4 regions of the Bradyrhizobium sp. LTSP857 genome follow, and region 1 is predicted to be linked to each of the others. Evidence: predicted binding sites of a transcription regulator. Region 1 holds the regulator's gene; each other region holds the start of a gene.
What was found. Region 1 encodes PhoB, which activates phosphate uptake and scavenging genes when phosphate is short. Its sites were predicted from a motif close to TGTCATNNANCTGTCAT; they were not measured.

Region 1 (3,333 bases):
TCTTCAACCGGATGTACGACCTCTATCCGGGTCAGCGCGTCACCGGTCAGCTCATGCTGGACCAGACCAACATTCTCGACCCCAAGCTCGACCTCAATCTGCTCCGCGCCCGCGTCGGCATGGTGTTCCAGAAGCCGACGCCGTTCCCGATGACGATCTATGAGAATATCGCCTTCGGTATCCGTCTCTATGAAAAGATATCGAAGTCCGAGATGGACGGCCGCGTCGAGAAGGCGCTGCGTGGCGGCGCGCTGTGGAACGAAGTCAAGGACAAGCTCAACGCGTCCGGCCTGTCGCTCTCCGGCGGCCAGCAGCAGCGCCTCTGCATCGCCCGCACCGTCGCGGTGCGGCCCGAGGTGATCCTGTTCGACGAGCCCTGCTCGGCACTCGACCCGATCTCGACCGCCAAGGTCGAGGAGCTGATCCAGGAATTGTCCGAGAGCTACACGATTGCGATCGTCACCCACAACATGCAGCAGGCGGCCCGCGTCTCCGACAAGACCGCCTTCATGTATCTCGGCGAGCTGATCGAGTTCGACGACACCAGCAAGATCTTCACGTCGCCGACTGATCGGCGCACGCAGGATTACATCACCGGCCGGTTCGGCTGAGGAGACGGGACATGGGTTCTGAACATACCGCAAAGGCCTTCGACACCGACCTCCAGGAACTTACGCGCCTGGTTGCCGAGATGGGCGGGATTGCCGAGCGCATGATCGTCGATTCCGTCGACGCGCTGATCCGCCGCGACGTCGCGCTCGGCCAGCGCGTCGTCATCACCGACGTTGAGCTCGACGCGCTCCAGAAGCGCATCGAGGAGCGCGCGGTGCTCACCATCGCCCGCCGCCAGCCGATGGCGGTCGATCTGCGCGAGATCGTCGGCGCCATGCGCGTTGCGACCGATCTCGAGCGCATCGGCGACCTCGCCAAGAACATGGGCAAGCGCGTCGCGGCGCTGGAGACGGATTTTCATCCGCTCAAGCTGTTCCGCGGCCTCGAGCACATGACCGATCTGGTGCAGCAGCAGGTCAAGTCGGTGCTGGACGCCTATGCCGCGCATGATTTGCCGGCGGCGATGGCGGTGTGGAAGGGCGACGAGGAAGTCGACGCCATCTGCACCTCGCTGTTCCGCGAGCTCCTCACCTACATGATGGAAGATCCGCGCAACATTTCGTTCTGCATCCATTTGATGTTCTGCGCCAAGAACATCGAGCGGATCGGCGATCACGCCACCAACATCGCCGAGACCGTGTTCTACATGATCGAAGGTCAGGCGATGACCGACAAGCGCCCGAAGGGCGACATGACGACCTTCGCCACGACGGTCCCGAACACCTGAAGACTTAAGGAGCGACGACCCCATGGGCGCACGCATTATGGTTGTTGAAGACGAGGAAGCTCTCACCGAGCTCCTGCGCTACAACCTCGAAGGCGACGGCTATGACGTCGAGACGGTGATGCGCGGCGACGACGCCGACACCCGTCTCAAGGAGCACATCCCCGATCTGATCGTGCTCGACTGGATGCTGCCGGGCCTCTCCGGCATCGAGCTGTGCCGGCGGCTTCGTGCGCGGTCCGACACCAAGCAACTCCCGATCATCATGCTCACCGCGCGCGGCGAGGAGAGCGAGCGGGTGCGGGGACTGGCGACCGGCGCCGACGATTACATCGTCAAGCCGTTCTCGGTGCCCGAGCTGTTGGCGCGCGTGAAGGGTCTGCTGCGGCGCGCAAGCCCCGAGCGGCTCGCCACGGTGCTCGCTTTTGGCGACATCGAGCTCGACCGTGAAAAACGCCGCGTGGCGCGTTCGGGCCGTCCGATCGATCTCGGTCCGACCGAATATCGCCTGCTGGAGTTCTTCCTGGAGCATCCGGGCCGGGTGTTTTCGCGCGAGCAGCTGCTCGACAGCGTCTGGGGCCGCGACATCTATATCGACGAACGCACCGTCGACGTGCATATCGGCCGCCTGCGCAAGCTGCTCAATCTCGGCCGCGAGCAGGACCCGATCCGCACCGTGCGCGGTGCCGGTTATGCGCTGGACGATCGTTTTGCGAAGGCGGAGCAGGCGTAGGTTTCTGCGGTTAGTTTGTTAACCGCCGCGACCATCTCCGATGTCGTCCCGGCGAAGGCCGGGACCCATAACCACAGGGTGTGGTTTGGCGAAGACTCGGAGTCGCCCTCTCGCGCAATAACTGCGTTCTCGGAGTATGGGTCCCGGCCTTCGCCGGGACGACACTGAATTTGTTGCGCCGTCATCATGTGACGGCAGCCGTTAGCAACCAGCTAAATCGACTAACTCAGCGCGGACCCGGCTTCACCGGCGCACGGCGGCGATCCGACGCCGGCTGGTAGGCGACCCGCGAGTGCTGGGCGCAATAGGGCAGGCCGGAAAGCGCCTTGCCGCCGCAGAAGAAGAAATCCGGGCTCGAGGGATCTCCGACCGGCCAGTGGCAGGTTGCCTCGTTCAATTCAAGCAGCGACAGCCGCTGGCTCATCGGCACCACGTTGTCGTAGGTGACCGGTTCAGCCTCGACCTCGACCTCGAAGGCCTGCGCCAGCGCGGTGTTGCCGCGCGCAATCGGCCGGCTCACCCGCATCATGTGCTGCGCGGGACGCGCCTTGCGCGGCCGCGGAGCAGCCGACGACGGGCTCTTGGCGCGGCCCGACAGGCCAAGCCTGTGCACCTTGCCGATCACGGCGTTGCGGGTCACGTTGCCGAGCTCGGCCGCGATCTGGCTGGCCGACAATCCGGCCTCCCAGAGCTTTTTCAACTGCTCGACGCGATCGTCCGACCAAGTCAAAACCGTCATTGCACCCTTTCCTTCGCCGCGCGCCAGCCATCCTGGGGCGCACAACGAATGCTAAGTCTCGAAAAACCCGTGCCGTCAGAATCCCTTAAGGCTCGCCGGGCACGAAGACGCGCCCGAACGTTTACGCCGGTACAAGAGGACTTAGAGATCAGAACCGCTGCACGAGATGTCGTATCTGACAAACCAAACGCTACAATATGGCGTGACTCACGCGCAAGAGTCCGCCGACTCGCTTCCACATGTTCCGTGGCCAAAATCCGCAAATTCGGCACCGCAAGACTACGGATTCAGCGTTTCGCGAGGCTTTCCCGGCGGCATTGACACCCGTGGTGCCAAGCATAAGATAGTGACGCGTGCCGCCCTTAAAAGGCGGCACGTTTCGTTTTCCGGACCAAATGACGCGCTGCGCAACGCGCGTTCAGGCCGTCTGAAACATCCAAGAGAGCGTCATGACCAACAGCGCCGCGCCGCATTTGCTCCCCGTTTTCGCCAGGGCCGACATCGGTTTTGAGCGTGGCGAGGGCT
Region 2 (3,333 bases), on a different contig from region 1:
CGGATACAAGCGGATGAAGAACCGGCGTCCGGTGAAGACCAAGGACGGCTGGCTGACGATGCTGCCCTATTCCGGGGACAATTGGTGCGCCTTCTTCGAGGCCGTTGGCCGTCCTGAACTAAGCGACGAGCTCGGCGTGCGCGATCCCGTGCTGCGCTCCCAGAATATCGACAAAATCTACGATCGCATGAGCGAGATCGGACCGACCCGCACCACGGCCGAGTGGGAGGAATTGCTGCTGCGGCTGGACGTGCCGCACACGGCCTTCGCCCGGCTCACCGAGATTGGCGAGCAGCCGCATCTCGCCGCCGTCGGGTTGTTTGCGGATATCGATCATCCGACCGAAGGCCGCATCCGGCAGGCCCGCCCCGCAACGAAATTTTCCGAAAGCCCCGCCGGCATCCATCGCATGCCGCCGCGCCTCGGTGAGCATTCGCGCGAGGTGCTGCGCGAAGCGGGCCTGAGCGAGGGTGAAATCGAGACGCTCGTTGCGAACAAGGCAGTTGGCGCGCCCTAAGGCGCGCCGCTCTGGCGTCAGCGTTTGCCGATCGCCGACGCCGTTACGGTTGTCGCCTCAAAGCTCTGCTGCCAGTACTGCTCGACCTGTTGGATCAGGGCGGCCGGCAACGGAACGTAATTGAGCGTTTCGGCCTGCGATTTTCCGTTGTCCAGCGACCAGCGCACGAAGTCGATGGCTGCCGCCGATCTCTCCGGCGATTTCGGCTTGATCGGCATCAACACAAAGGTCGTCGCCGTGATCGGGTAGGCATCCTCGCCGGGCGCGTTGGTGAGAACCAGGTGGAAATCCTTTTCCGCTTTCCAGTCCGCGCTCGAGGCAGCCGCCTGGAACGATGCGGCGTCGGGGACGACGAAATTGCCGGCGCTGTTCTGCACCACGCCGAACGAGATCTTGTCGAGCCGTTGCAGCGCATAGGCATATTCGAGGTATCCGATCGAGCCGGGCACGAGACCGACGAGCGAGGCGACGCCGTCATTGCCCCTTCCGCCCACGCCGACCGGCCACTCGACAGCCGTGCCTTCGCCAACACTCGTCTTCCATTGCGGGCTAACCTTGGAGAGATAGTTCGACCAGTTGAACGTCGTGCCGGAGCCGTCGATGCGATGAACGACGGTGATCGGCGCATTCGGCAGCTTTAGGTCGGGATTGATCGCGCGAATGGCCGGATCATTCCAGGATTTGAGCTTGCCGAGATAGATGCCCGCGAGCACCTCGCCGGTGAAGTGAATCTGGCCCGGCTTGACGCCGTCGATGTTGACGACCGGAACGACGCCACCGATCACGATCGGAAACTGGATCATGCCGAGCTTCTCCAGCTCCTTAGGATCAAGCGGCATGTCGGTGGCGCCGAAATCGACAGTGGCCTTCTTGATCAAGCCGACGCCGATGCTCGATCCCACCGCCTGATAGCTGACGGTGTTGCCGGTCTTTGCCTTGTAGGCGTCGATCCATTTCGCCATCACGGGCGAAACGAAGGTTGAGCCTGCACCCGTGGTCTCGGCGGCGAAGCTTTGCGTCGCGACGACCAGGGCGGTGAGGACGATCGGTAGCCTGAGATGTTTCATCATGCATGCGAAATTAGCAGCATGAGCCGGAGGCCTATGTGGCCTACGTCACAAAAATGTAATGGATATCAGAACCATCTGGTTTGGCTGCAACGTGATGTCAGCCCGCCGTGACTGAAAACGCCTGCCCCCTTCAAGAACCAAGGTTGCGTGCCACCGTGATCAGAACAGCCGCGAGCACGGCAAGCGAGATCGAGATGGCCAGGCCTTTCGCGAGACTTCTTCTATAGTTTTCGGGAAAGACGATGAAGCCGGTGGTGAGCAGCGCGAGGCCAGCCACGACCGAAGCAATCTGCGAGAGAATTGAGGACACCTGCTCATCCTCCGATAGGCCGCCTCACAGAGGTTAGGGCCAAGGTTGCCGCGGTCTAACGCAATTCTCTGTGATTCCGGTCACATCCTGTCCGCGTCGCCTCCGAAGGCGGACATTCTGCCGCGCAGGTCCGCCAGCCCCTGGCCAGCCTCTCAGCCACCAGCTTCAGTCCCCGGTCGCCCTTCCGCCCGCGCGAGCCGTCGTATATGAGAGATTTGTCACTGGTACGGACCGAAAATCGCCGGATACGGAACGGATGGTGGCTGCGATTTCTTAATCCAAAGATCGCAATCTGACCGATGATCGACGCAAGTGCTGACAGGCAACCGGGGTATGGCATGAAAGACCGACTGACGACGGCGCAATCCAAGGAAACGATGCGGCGTTGGGGGCCTCCCGGAATTGTGATGTTCGCGGCAGTGGCTGCGCTGACCGCGCTGAGCACAGGTGCGATGGCTGCGAAGCAGCCGCGCCAGACCGCCGAGGCAGTTGCGCCGCGCGAAGCCGGCGAGCCGATCATGGCGGTCGTGTCGATCAAGAGCCAGCAGGTCACCTTCTATGACGCCGAGGGCTGGATCCTGCGTGCGCCGGTTTCGACCGGAACCACGGGGCGCGAGACGCCGGCCGGTGTTTTCGCCGTCGTCGAGAAGGACAAGGACCACCACTCGACCATGTATGACGATGCCTGGATGCCGAACATGCAGCGCATCACCTGGAACGGCATCGCGCTGCACGGCGGACCGCTGCCCGGCTACGCGGCCTCGCACGGCTGCGTGCGGATGCCCTTCAACTTCGCCGAGGGGCTGTTCGAGAAGACCAATATCGGGATGCGGGTGATCATCTCGCCGAACGACGCCGCTCCGGTCGACTTTTCGCATCCTTCGCTGTTCGTGCCGAATAAGGAGGCCATTGCTGCGGCTCCCGGCCGTATCGGCAAACTCGCAGCCGAGGCCGAGGAGGCCACCAGGGCGGCCGACGAAACCAAGAAGGCTGCTGCCGCGGCGGCGAAAGAAGCGCAATCGCTCCCGGCGTCGCTGCGCAAGCTCGAGCAGCAGAAGGCCCGCGCCGACGCCGAGAACGCCTATGCCGACAAGCTGGTTGCGAATGCCAAGAACGACCAGGCCAAAGCCAAGGCCGACGAGCTGAAGCAGAAGGCCGCAACCAAGGCCGCGGATGCGGCGACTCAGTTGGACGCCGCCAAGGCCGCCGCGCAGCCGAAGCGCGATGCAGTTGCCGCAACCAAGGATGCCGCCAAGGCCGCCGCGACCAAGAAGACCGATGCTGTCAAAGCGTCGACTGACGCAAAGCTCGCACTCGAACCGGTCTCGGTCTACATCAGCCGCTCGACCCAGAAGCTCTACGTCCGTCGCAACACCCATAAGCCGGCGCCGGACGGCGGTGGCGAGGTGTTCGACACCAGCATCGAGGTTCCCGTC
Region 3 (3,333 bases), on a different contig from region 1:
GCGCACGAGATCGGAAAACACGCCGTAGACGCAGTGATCGATGACGTGAAGCTGCTGGAACGTGTCGTTCGACAGCAGCAGCTCGCGTGCGAGCGGCGGCAGGCTGGAATCGGCAATCCATGGCCGGGCGCGCGCATCGGTGAGGTTGAAATGCAGCCAGAGCCGGCCATCATGGCTGAACTCGATCGGCTGGGCGACCGGCAGCGCCTCGGCGCTGCCGTCGCTGTGCAGCCGGAACGCCCAGACGAGGCCTGGAATGGCCGGCGCAACATCCGATATCGCGCTGACAAGCTTTGCCGGCTCAGCCATGCTGACCCCCACATATGCGCCCATGTCCGGGGGGCCGTTAATGGCCTCCTCCGGATCTCTCGCGGGTACTCAATTACGCCGATGTTACAGCTTGATGATGGTGTGCCGCCCTACTCCGCGGCCAGCCCCGTCGCGGCCCCCGCCTGGGCCTCCTTGATGTAGTCGTGCACGACGCGGCCGAACGGCAGCGTCAAATCGGCGATGTAGTGATGCGCCCCGATGCAGCGGCGCACCGGGAAATCGGCAACCGGCGCATTCACATGCGGCACCAGATGCAGCCGACCGGGTCCGATCCAGGAGCCCTTCGGCACGATGTCGATGAGGTTGATGGCGACGAGCTGGCAGACCTCGAGATGGCCGTCGACACCCGGGATCATCTTCAGATTGATCTGCGTCTTCGACAGCGTGGCGCGGGTGAGATCGCCGTTGCCGGCCATGCTCTCATGCTTGTAGCCCATCGTGCCCATGGCGACGAGCTGGCCGGCATATTCCAGCGTGCCCGTCAGCGTGTCCTTGACGATATCGAGCTTGGGATGGGCGTATTTCTTGGGAAAGCCCCAAATCTCGCGGCCGGCCGCGATCGGCGGATCATCGTCGAGATACATCTGCGAGACGAAATTGACCTCCTCGCCATGCAGGCGCGCGGGGATGACGAGGCCGGACTCGGTGTAGCTGCCGAAGCCGGAGGAGTCAGGCATCCTGATCCATTCGTAATGCACGATCGGCTGGTCGATCGGCTCCAGCGGCTCAGGTAGCCCGGCGCGGATCAGGTCCGGGTCGGTCTCGTAGGTGATGACGAGGAATTCGCGGTTGACGAAGCGATAAGGGCCGGCCGGATAGCTTGGCCCGGCCGCCGGCATGGATGGAAGTCTCAGCAAATCTTCCCTGCGCATCGCTGCTCTCCTGTGTGACGTCTGTGATTTTGCCCGGCGGCTACCGACTTTATCCAAATTGCTAGCCGCCGTCATTGACCGCGATGTGAAGGATTTCCGTCAACCGCACGACCCCGTGCCATTCCCGTTGCGGTTGATCTGCATGCCGACGATGCATCGATGCCCGCTTTGTCATCACACCGTCATTGCCGGACGCAATCGTTTGGAAAAGCAGGAGGCACCACCATGGACGCCCGCACGTCGCAACCGACACATCAGACACAGCAGCCTCCCTCACGGGGCTGGCGCCCCGAGCGCTGCGATCGCGTCGCGCTGGTGCTGCAAGGCGGCGGCGCGCTCGGTGCCTACCAGGCCGGCGTCTACCAGGCGCTGCACGAGGCCGGCATCGAGCCTGACTGGGTCTGCGGCGTCTCGATCGGCGCGATCAACTCCGCCATCATCGCCGGCAACAAGCCGGAGAACCGGCTCGATCAGCTCCGAATCTTCTGGGAGCGCATCACCAACCGCAAGATCTGGCACTACACGCCCGACGGCGACATCTTCCGCCAGGCGCGCAACTTCGTCAGCGCCTACATGACCTCGGCGATGGGCCAGCCCGGCTTCTTCACGCCGCACCAGGTCAATCCGTGGCTCAGCCCGGTCGGGGCCCGAACTGCGACCAGCTATTACGACACGGCTCCGCTGAAGGAGACGCTGCTCGAGCTGGTCGACTTCGACCTCATCAACGAGAAGAAGGTCCGCTTCGCGGTCGGCGCGGTGAACATCCTGTCCGGCAATTTCATCTATTTCGACAACGCCCATGACGAGATCGAGCCGGAGCACATCATGGCCTCCGGCGCGCTGCCGCCGGCGCTGCCGATGGTGCGGATCGGCACCGATCATTTCTGGGACGGCGGCATCGTCTCCAATACCCCGCTCCAGCACCTGCTCGACCAGGAGGATGCACTGAATTCGCTGGTGTTCCAGGTCGACCTGTTCAGCGCCCGCGGCGTGCTGCCGCGCTCGATCCAGGACGTGATGGCCCGCCACAAGGACATCATGTATTCCTCGCGCACGCGCCACAACACCGATGTCTATCGCAAGACGCACAATCTCAAGGTCCAGCTCTACAAGGCGCTGGCGAAGATTCCGGACGAGCAATTGTCCGACGAGGATCGCAGCCTCAAGACAAGCCTGCGCAGCATGCCGGAGATCGCGATCCTGCATCTGATCTACCAGCAAAAGGCCTATGAGGGCGACGCCAAGGACCACGAGTTCTCGGGCACCTCGATGCGCGAGCACTGGACCAGCGGCTACGAGGACACCAAGCGCACGCTGAAGCGGCGCGACTGGATCAAGATGCCGGAGGAAGGCATGGGCCTCGTGGTGCACGACGTGCATCGGGAGACGGAGAGCGCGTGAGGGGCCCTCCCCAACAAAAAGGCCGAAAACAACCCCATGCACAGTAGCCGGCGGCTGTCGGATCAATGACTTAGCGCATCCGCAAGTCGGTTTGACTCGTCGGGCAAAACACCGGCACAATGCCATCATTGCGAAATCGCACGACCGCACCCGCTCCGCGCCGACGCGCGACGTGGCCAGCTCGCGCCCGATGCCATACACTTCGCGGTAAGGGCGTTGGGAGGCCAAGTTGATCCGCGCGGTGCAGACAGCCGGAGAGCAGCGCGCCTCGGCCTGCAGCTCCATGCCGCCTCTGACTCGCCGATGCGCGGGAGACAATGATGATCAAAGTCGTACAGGCCTTCGACCGAAAAGAGATCACCGAACTCGCCAGTGACGACGCCGCCGCGCTGGAGGCGAAGTTCGAGACCGCACGAAAGCTGCTCGCTGACCGAAAGGCCTGGCTGAAGCCGCATCAGCGGATCGCCATTCTCAACAAGCTTGCCGATCTGGTTGCCGAGAAGCGACAGGATTTCGGCATCCTGATCGCACGCGAGGGTGGAAAACCGCTTACGGACGCATTGATCGAGACCGATCGGGCGATCGACGGCATCCGCTCGGCGGCAGACTTTCTGCGCACCCGCGGTGGGGTCGAGATCCCCATGGGCCTCACGCCCGCAAGCGACGGCCGGCGGGCATTGACCATCAAGGAACCGATCGGCATCGTCGCGGCGATCTCGGCTTTCAATCA
Region 4 (3,333 bases), on a different contig from region 1:
GATCGGCATCGTCATCGCGAGCCTGGTCAACGTGTTCCTGGGAAGCACGTTGCTGCAGTTCGTCGTGTCGGTGGTCGGCGTGCTGGTGTTCGCGGGCCTCACCGCCTGGGATACCCAGCGGCTGAAGAACGACTACATCTACGGCTACGCCTCGGCCGGCGGTGACATCGCAGAGCGTGCGGCGATCACCGGTGCGCTGTCGCTGTACCTGAACTTCATCAACCTGTTCACGCTGCTGTTGCAGCTCCTCGGCCAGCGCGACTAAGCGAGAGACTGAGAGAACGGATACGAACCCCGGCCGTGAGGCCGGGGTTTTTGTTTGAGCCTGGTGTTTCCTCGCGCTCCGTCATTGCGAGGAGCCCTTGCGACGAAGCAATCCAGAGTCCCTCCGCGGATGCATTTCTGGATTGCTTCGCTGCGGTCGCAATGACGGGTGTGGCAACGACGCTGCCCCTTCCAGCGGCCGCCGGAAGGCTCTAATCTTCTCCCCATGTCAGCACCCGAAATCAGGCCCGCCACCGAGGCCGACGTTCCCGCCATTACCGCCATCTACCAGCAGGCCGTCCGCGAGGGCACCGCGACGTTCGAGCTGGCACCGCCCGACCTCGCCGAGATGATGCGGCGCTATCGCGCGCTGGTTGACGGCGGCTATCCCTATTTCATCGCCAAGCTCGACGGCCGCGTCGCAGGGTACGCTTATGCCGGCGCCTACCGGCCGCGGCCGGCCTATCGCTTCACGGTCGAGAACTCGATCTATCTCGATCCGTCCTTCCATCGCCGCGGCATCGGCATGTTGCTGTTGGAGCAACTGATCACCGAATGCGAGGCGCGCGGCTTCCGCCAGATGATCGCCGTGATCGGCGATTCCGCCAATGCCGGCTCGATCGGCGTGCACACCAAGGGCGGCTTCAAGATGATCGGCACCCATCCCAATGTCGGCCTGAAATTCGGCCGCTGGCTCGACACGGTGATGATGCAGCGGGATCTCGGCGAGGGTGCGAGCACGGTGCCCACGAGATAGTTTCGTAGGGTGGGCAAAGCGACTTGTCCGCCATAGCTCGAAGAGCGAAGGCGGAAGCGTGCCCACCATGATCGGCCATTGAGGAGAGATGGTGGGCACGGCGCGTTGCGCCTTTGCCCACCCTACGTCGGCTACGACAACGGCCGCTACACCACTGCCAGCTTGCGGTCGATCACCAGCAGCACGCGCTCGAGCTCCTGGCCGCGGCGCAGGATCAAACCGGTCGCCGAGATCACGCTGTACATACCCTGCTTGCGCGCGAGCCGCGGGTCTTTCTCGATGCGATAGATCGGCACTTCGGACGCGCGGCGAAACACCGAGAACACCGCACGGTCCTTCAGGAAGTCGATGGCATAGTCGCGCCACTCGCCGTCGGCGACCATGCGGCCATAGAGATTGAGGATACGGTTCAGTTCGAGCCGGTTGAACGTCACCCGGTTCGGGTGGGCATTCGCAGCGGCGGGACGCGCCACTGCGCGCTGCTCGCTCGGATCGGCATCCTCCGACGTCAGACTCATGGAACGCCTCCTGTCACACCAGCATGATCGCGTCCGCGAAGACCGTCCCCGGACCGCGGATCATGACAATTGCATGATTGCTCCAACCGTTCGCCACCGCAAGAGGCTGTTGCAAAGGCTGCGAACGGGCTCCGGCTCAACCCGCCAAATAGGTTGCGAATCATGACACACGCAACGGTGGAACTTCTCAGCGGCAAACCGTCACGGGATCGTTAGCAGGAATCATAGTATCGCCTCTTTTCTGCCTAGCGACTGCCGCCCTGCATTGCGAAAAGACTTGTGTGCGTTGACCCGGTCCTTTCGGTTCCGGATTCCTCAGCCCCCAGCCCCCCGGGGTCGTTGGGATCGGGTCTGTACGCACGAAAAAGAGGGCCAACGCAAGTTGGTCCTTTTTTGTTTGTGGCGGGATATAGCTGCCGTCGCGTGCTCTCCGAACATCCGCGCGAAAACTCTCTCCCTCATCCTGAGGAGCCGCGAAGCGGCGTCTCGAAGGATGAGGCCGAGCTGCAGCAGCGCGCGCCTGCGTGGTTCGAGACGCTAACGCGCCTCCTCACCACGAGGGGATAGTGTTTTGCGAGTCAGGGAAGAAGTGTGAAGCCTACGCTTCAGTGCAGCGACGTGTACGCGGCACCGAGCATCGGGCCGGGCTTCTCGCGGCTGCCGTCCTGGACATAGACCACCGCGCCGTCGACGCCGTCGCGCGACGTGAGGTTCTCGATCGGCACCGTCCAGCTTTCCGAATGTCCGTTCCAGTCGCCGACCTTGAGCAAATTGCGCACGACGTTGTGATAGGTGAGTTGCTGTCCGCGATTCTCGCCGCGGCTGATCTCGATCGGCACCGATTTCGTGATCGAGCAGATCCAGACCTCGCCATGCGAGATCGCCGGCTCCTTGCTCGCGGCCACCGACACGTTGATCTGCTTGCCCGAGAGCGACATCGTCACCGGCACGCTCATTACACCTGTGCCCTTGTCGGTCTTGCCGATTGCACTTTCGATGCCGGCGCGGTCGCTGCCGATGACATGTGCGGAGCCGTTGACGACGACCTGCGGCGTATAGACCTCGCGGTCACCGCGCATCCGTGAATAGGCACGCTGCCGCGCCGAGAAGCGCGAATCCGCCAGCGTGTCCTTCCAGCCGAGATAGTCCCAATAGTCGATCGGCATGCTCAGCGCGATGACCGAGGGATCGTTGGCGAGATCGCCGATGACCTTGTCAGCGGGCGGGCAGGACGAGCAGCCCTGCGAGGTGAAGAGCTCGACCACGGCGCGGGGATCGGCCTCGGCGGGACGGATGACGGCGACGATCGCACAGATACCAAGTGCTCCCGACCAGAGTGCCCCGGACCACCGCGAAACCAAATGAGAAGCCATCATTCCAGTCATATCGAACGTCACATACCGTAACTCGTTGGGGGAAGATCCTATCGCCTGATGGTCACCGTAGTCTTACGGGCACGGCACATTCAACCGTCCAAAGCGGACTTTTCCGCCGGGCGGGCCCATCCGAAGCATGCCGTAACGCACGAAGGCGGCCTTGTGATAGGCCGCCTTCGACTAACCTTCTACTCACTTACCAGTGAGCCACCGTTCACAAATCCGCGCTTACGCCGCGAGCTTGCGCAGCACATAGTGCAGGATGCCGCCGTTGCGGTAGTAATCGAGCTCATCCAGCGTATCGATGCGGCAAAGCAGCGAAACGCGCTGCAACGAACCGTCGCCGGACACGATCTCCGCGGTCAGCTTCTGACGCGGCTTCAGATCGCCGACCAGGCCGCGCAGCGTGACCTTCTCG

Region 2: the regulator PhoB is predicted to act here: its motif matches at 1,631-1,647, upstream of pstS (phosphate ABC transporter substrate-binding protein PstS).
Region 3: the regulator PhoB is predicted to act here: its motif matches at 1,372-1,388, upstream of UP06_RS03700 (acetoacetate decarboxylase).
Region 4: the regulator PhoB is predicted to act here: its motif matches at 1,602-1,618, upstream of UP06_RS17770 (DUF2794 domain-containing protein).

What each region holds. Positions count from the first base shown of each region.
Region 1 is NZ_JYMS01000037.1:40,368-43,700, forward strand. It holds gene pstB (phosphate ABC transporter ATP-binding protein PstB) at 1-611, shown strand, start outside; gene phoU (phosphate signaling complex protein PhoU) at 623-1,339, shown strand; gene phoB (phosphate regulon transcriptional regulator PhoB) at 1,362-2,069, shown strand; gene UP06_RS23690 (GcrA family cell cycle regulator) at 2,296-2,808, opposite strand; gene UP06_RS23695 (aspartate aminotransferase family protein) at 3,258-3,333, shown strand, end outside.
Region 2 is NZ_JYMS01000005.1:67,126-70,458, reverse strand. It holds gene UP06_RS00695 (CaiB/BaiF CoA transferase family protein) at 1-517, shown strand, start outside; gene pstS (phosphate ABC transporter substrate-binding protein PstS) at 535-1,587, opposite strand; gene UP06_RS00685 (hypothetical protein) at 1,718-1,897, opposite strand; gene UP06_RS00680 (L,D-transpeptidase) at 2,236-3,333, shown strand, end outside.
Region 3 is NZ_JYMS01000007.1:449,634-452,966, forward strand. It holds gene UP06_RS03695 (transporter) at 1-309, opposite strand, end outside; gene UP06_RS03700 (acetoacetate decarboxylase) at 420-1,202, opposite strand; gene UP06_RS03705 (patatin-like phospholipase family protein) at 1,428-2,603, shown strand; gene UP06_RS03710 (aldehyde dehydrogenase family protein) at 2,924-3,333, shown strand, end outside.
Region 4 is NZ_JYMS01000027.1:78,801-82,133, forward strand. It holds gene UP06_RS17760 (Bax inhibitor-1/YccA family protein) at 1-265, shown strand, start outside; gene UP06_RS17765 (GNAT family N-acetyltransferase) at 491-1,021, shown strand; gene UP06_RS17770 (DUF2794 domain-containing protein) at 1,168-1,539, opposite strand; gene UP06_RS17775 (DUF1223 domain-containing protein) at 2,145-2,924, opposite strand; gene acnA (aconitate hydratase AcnA) at 3,144-3,333, opposite strand, start outside.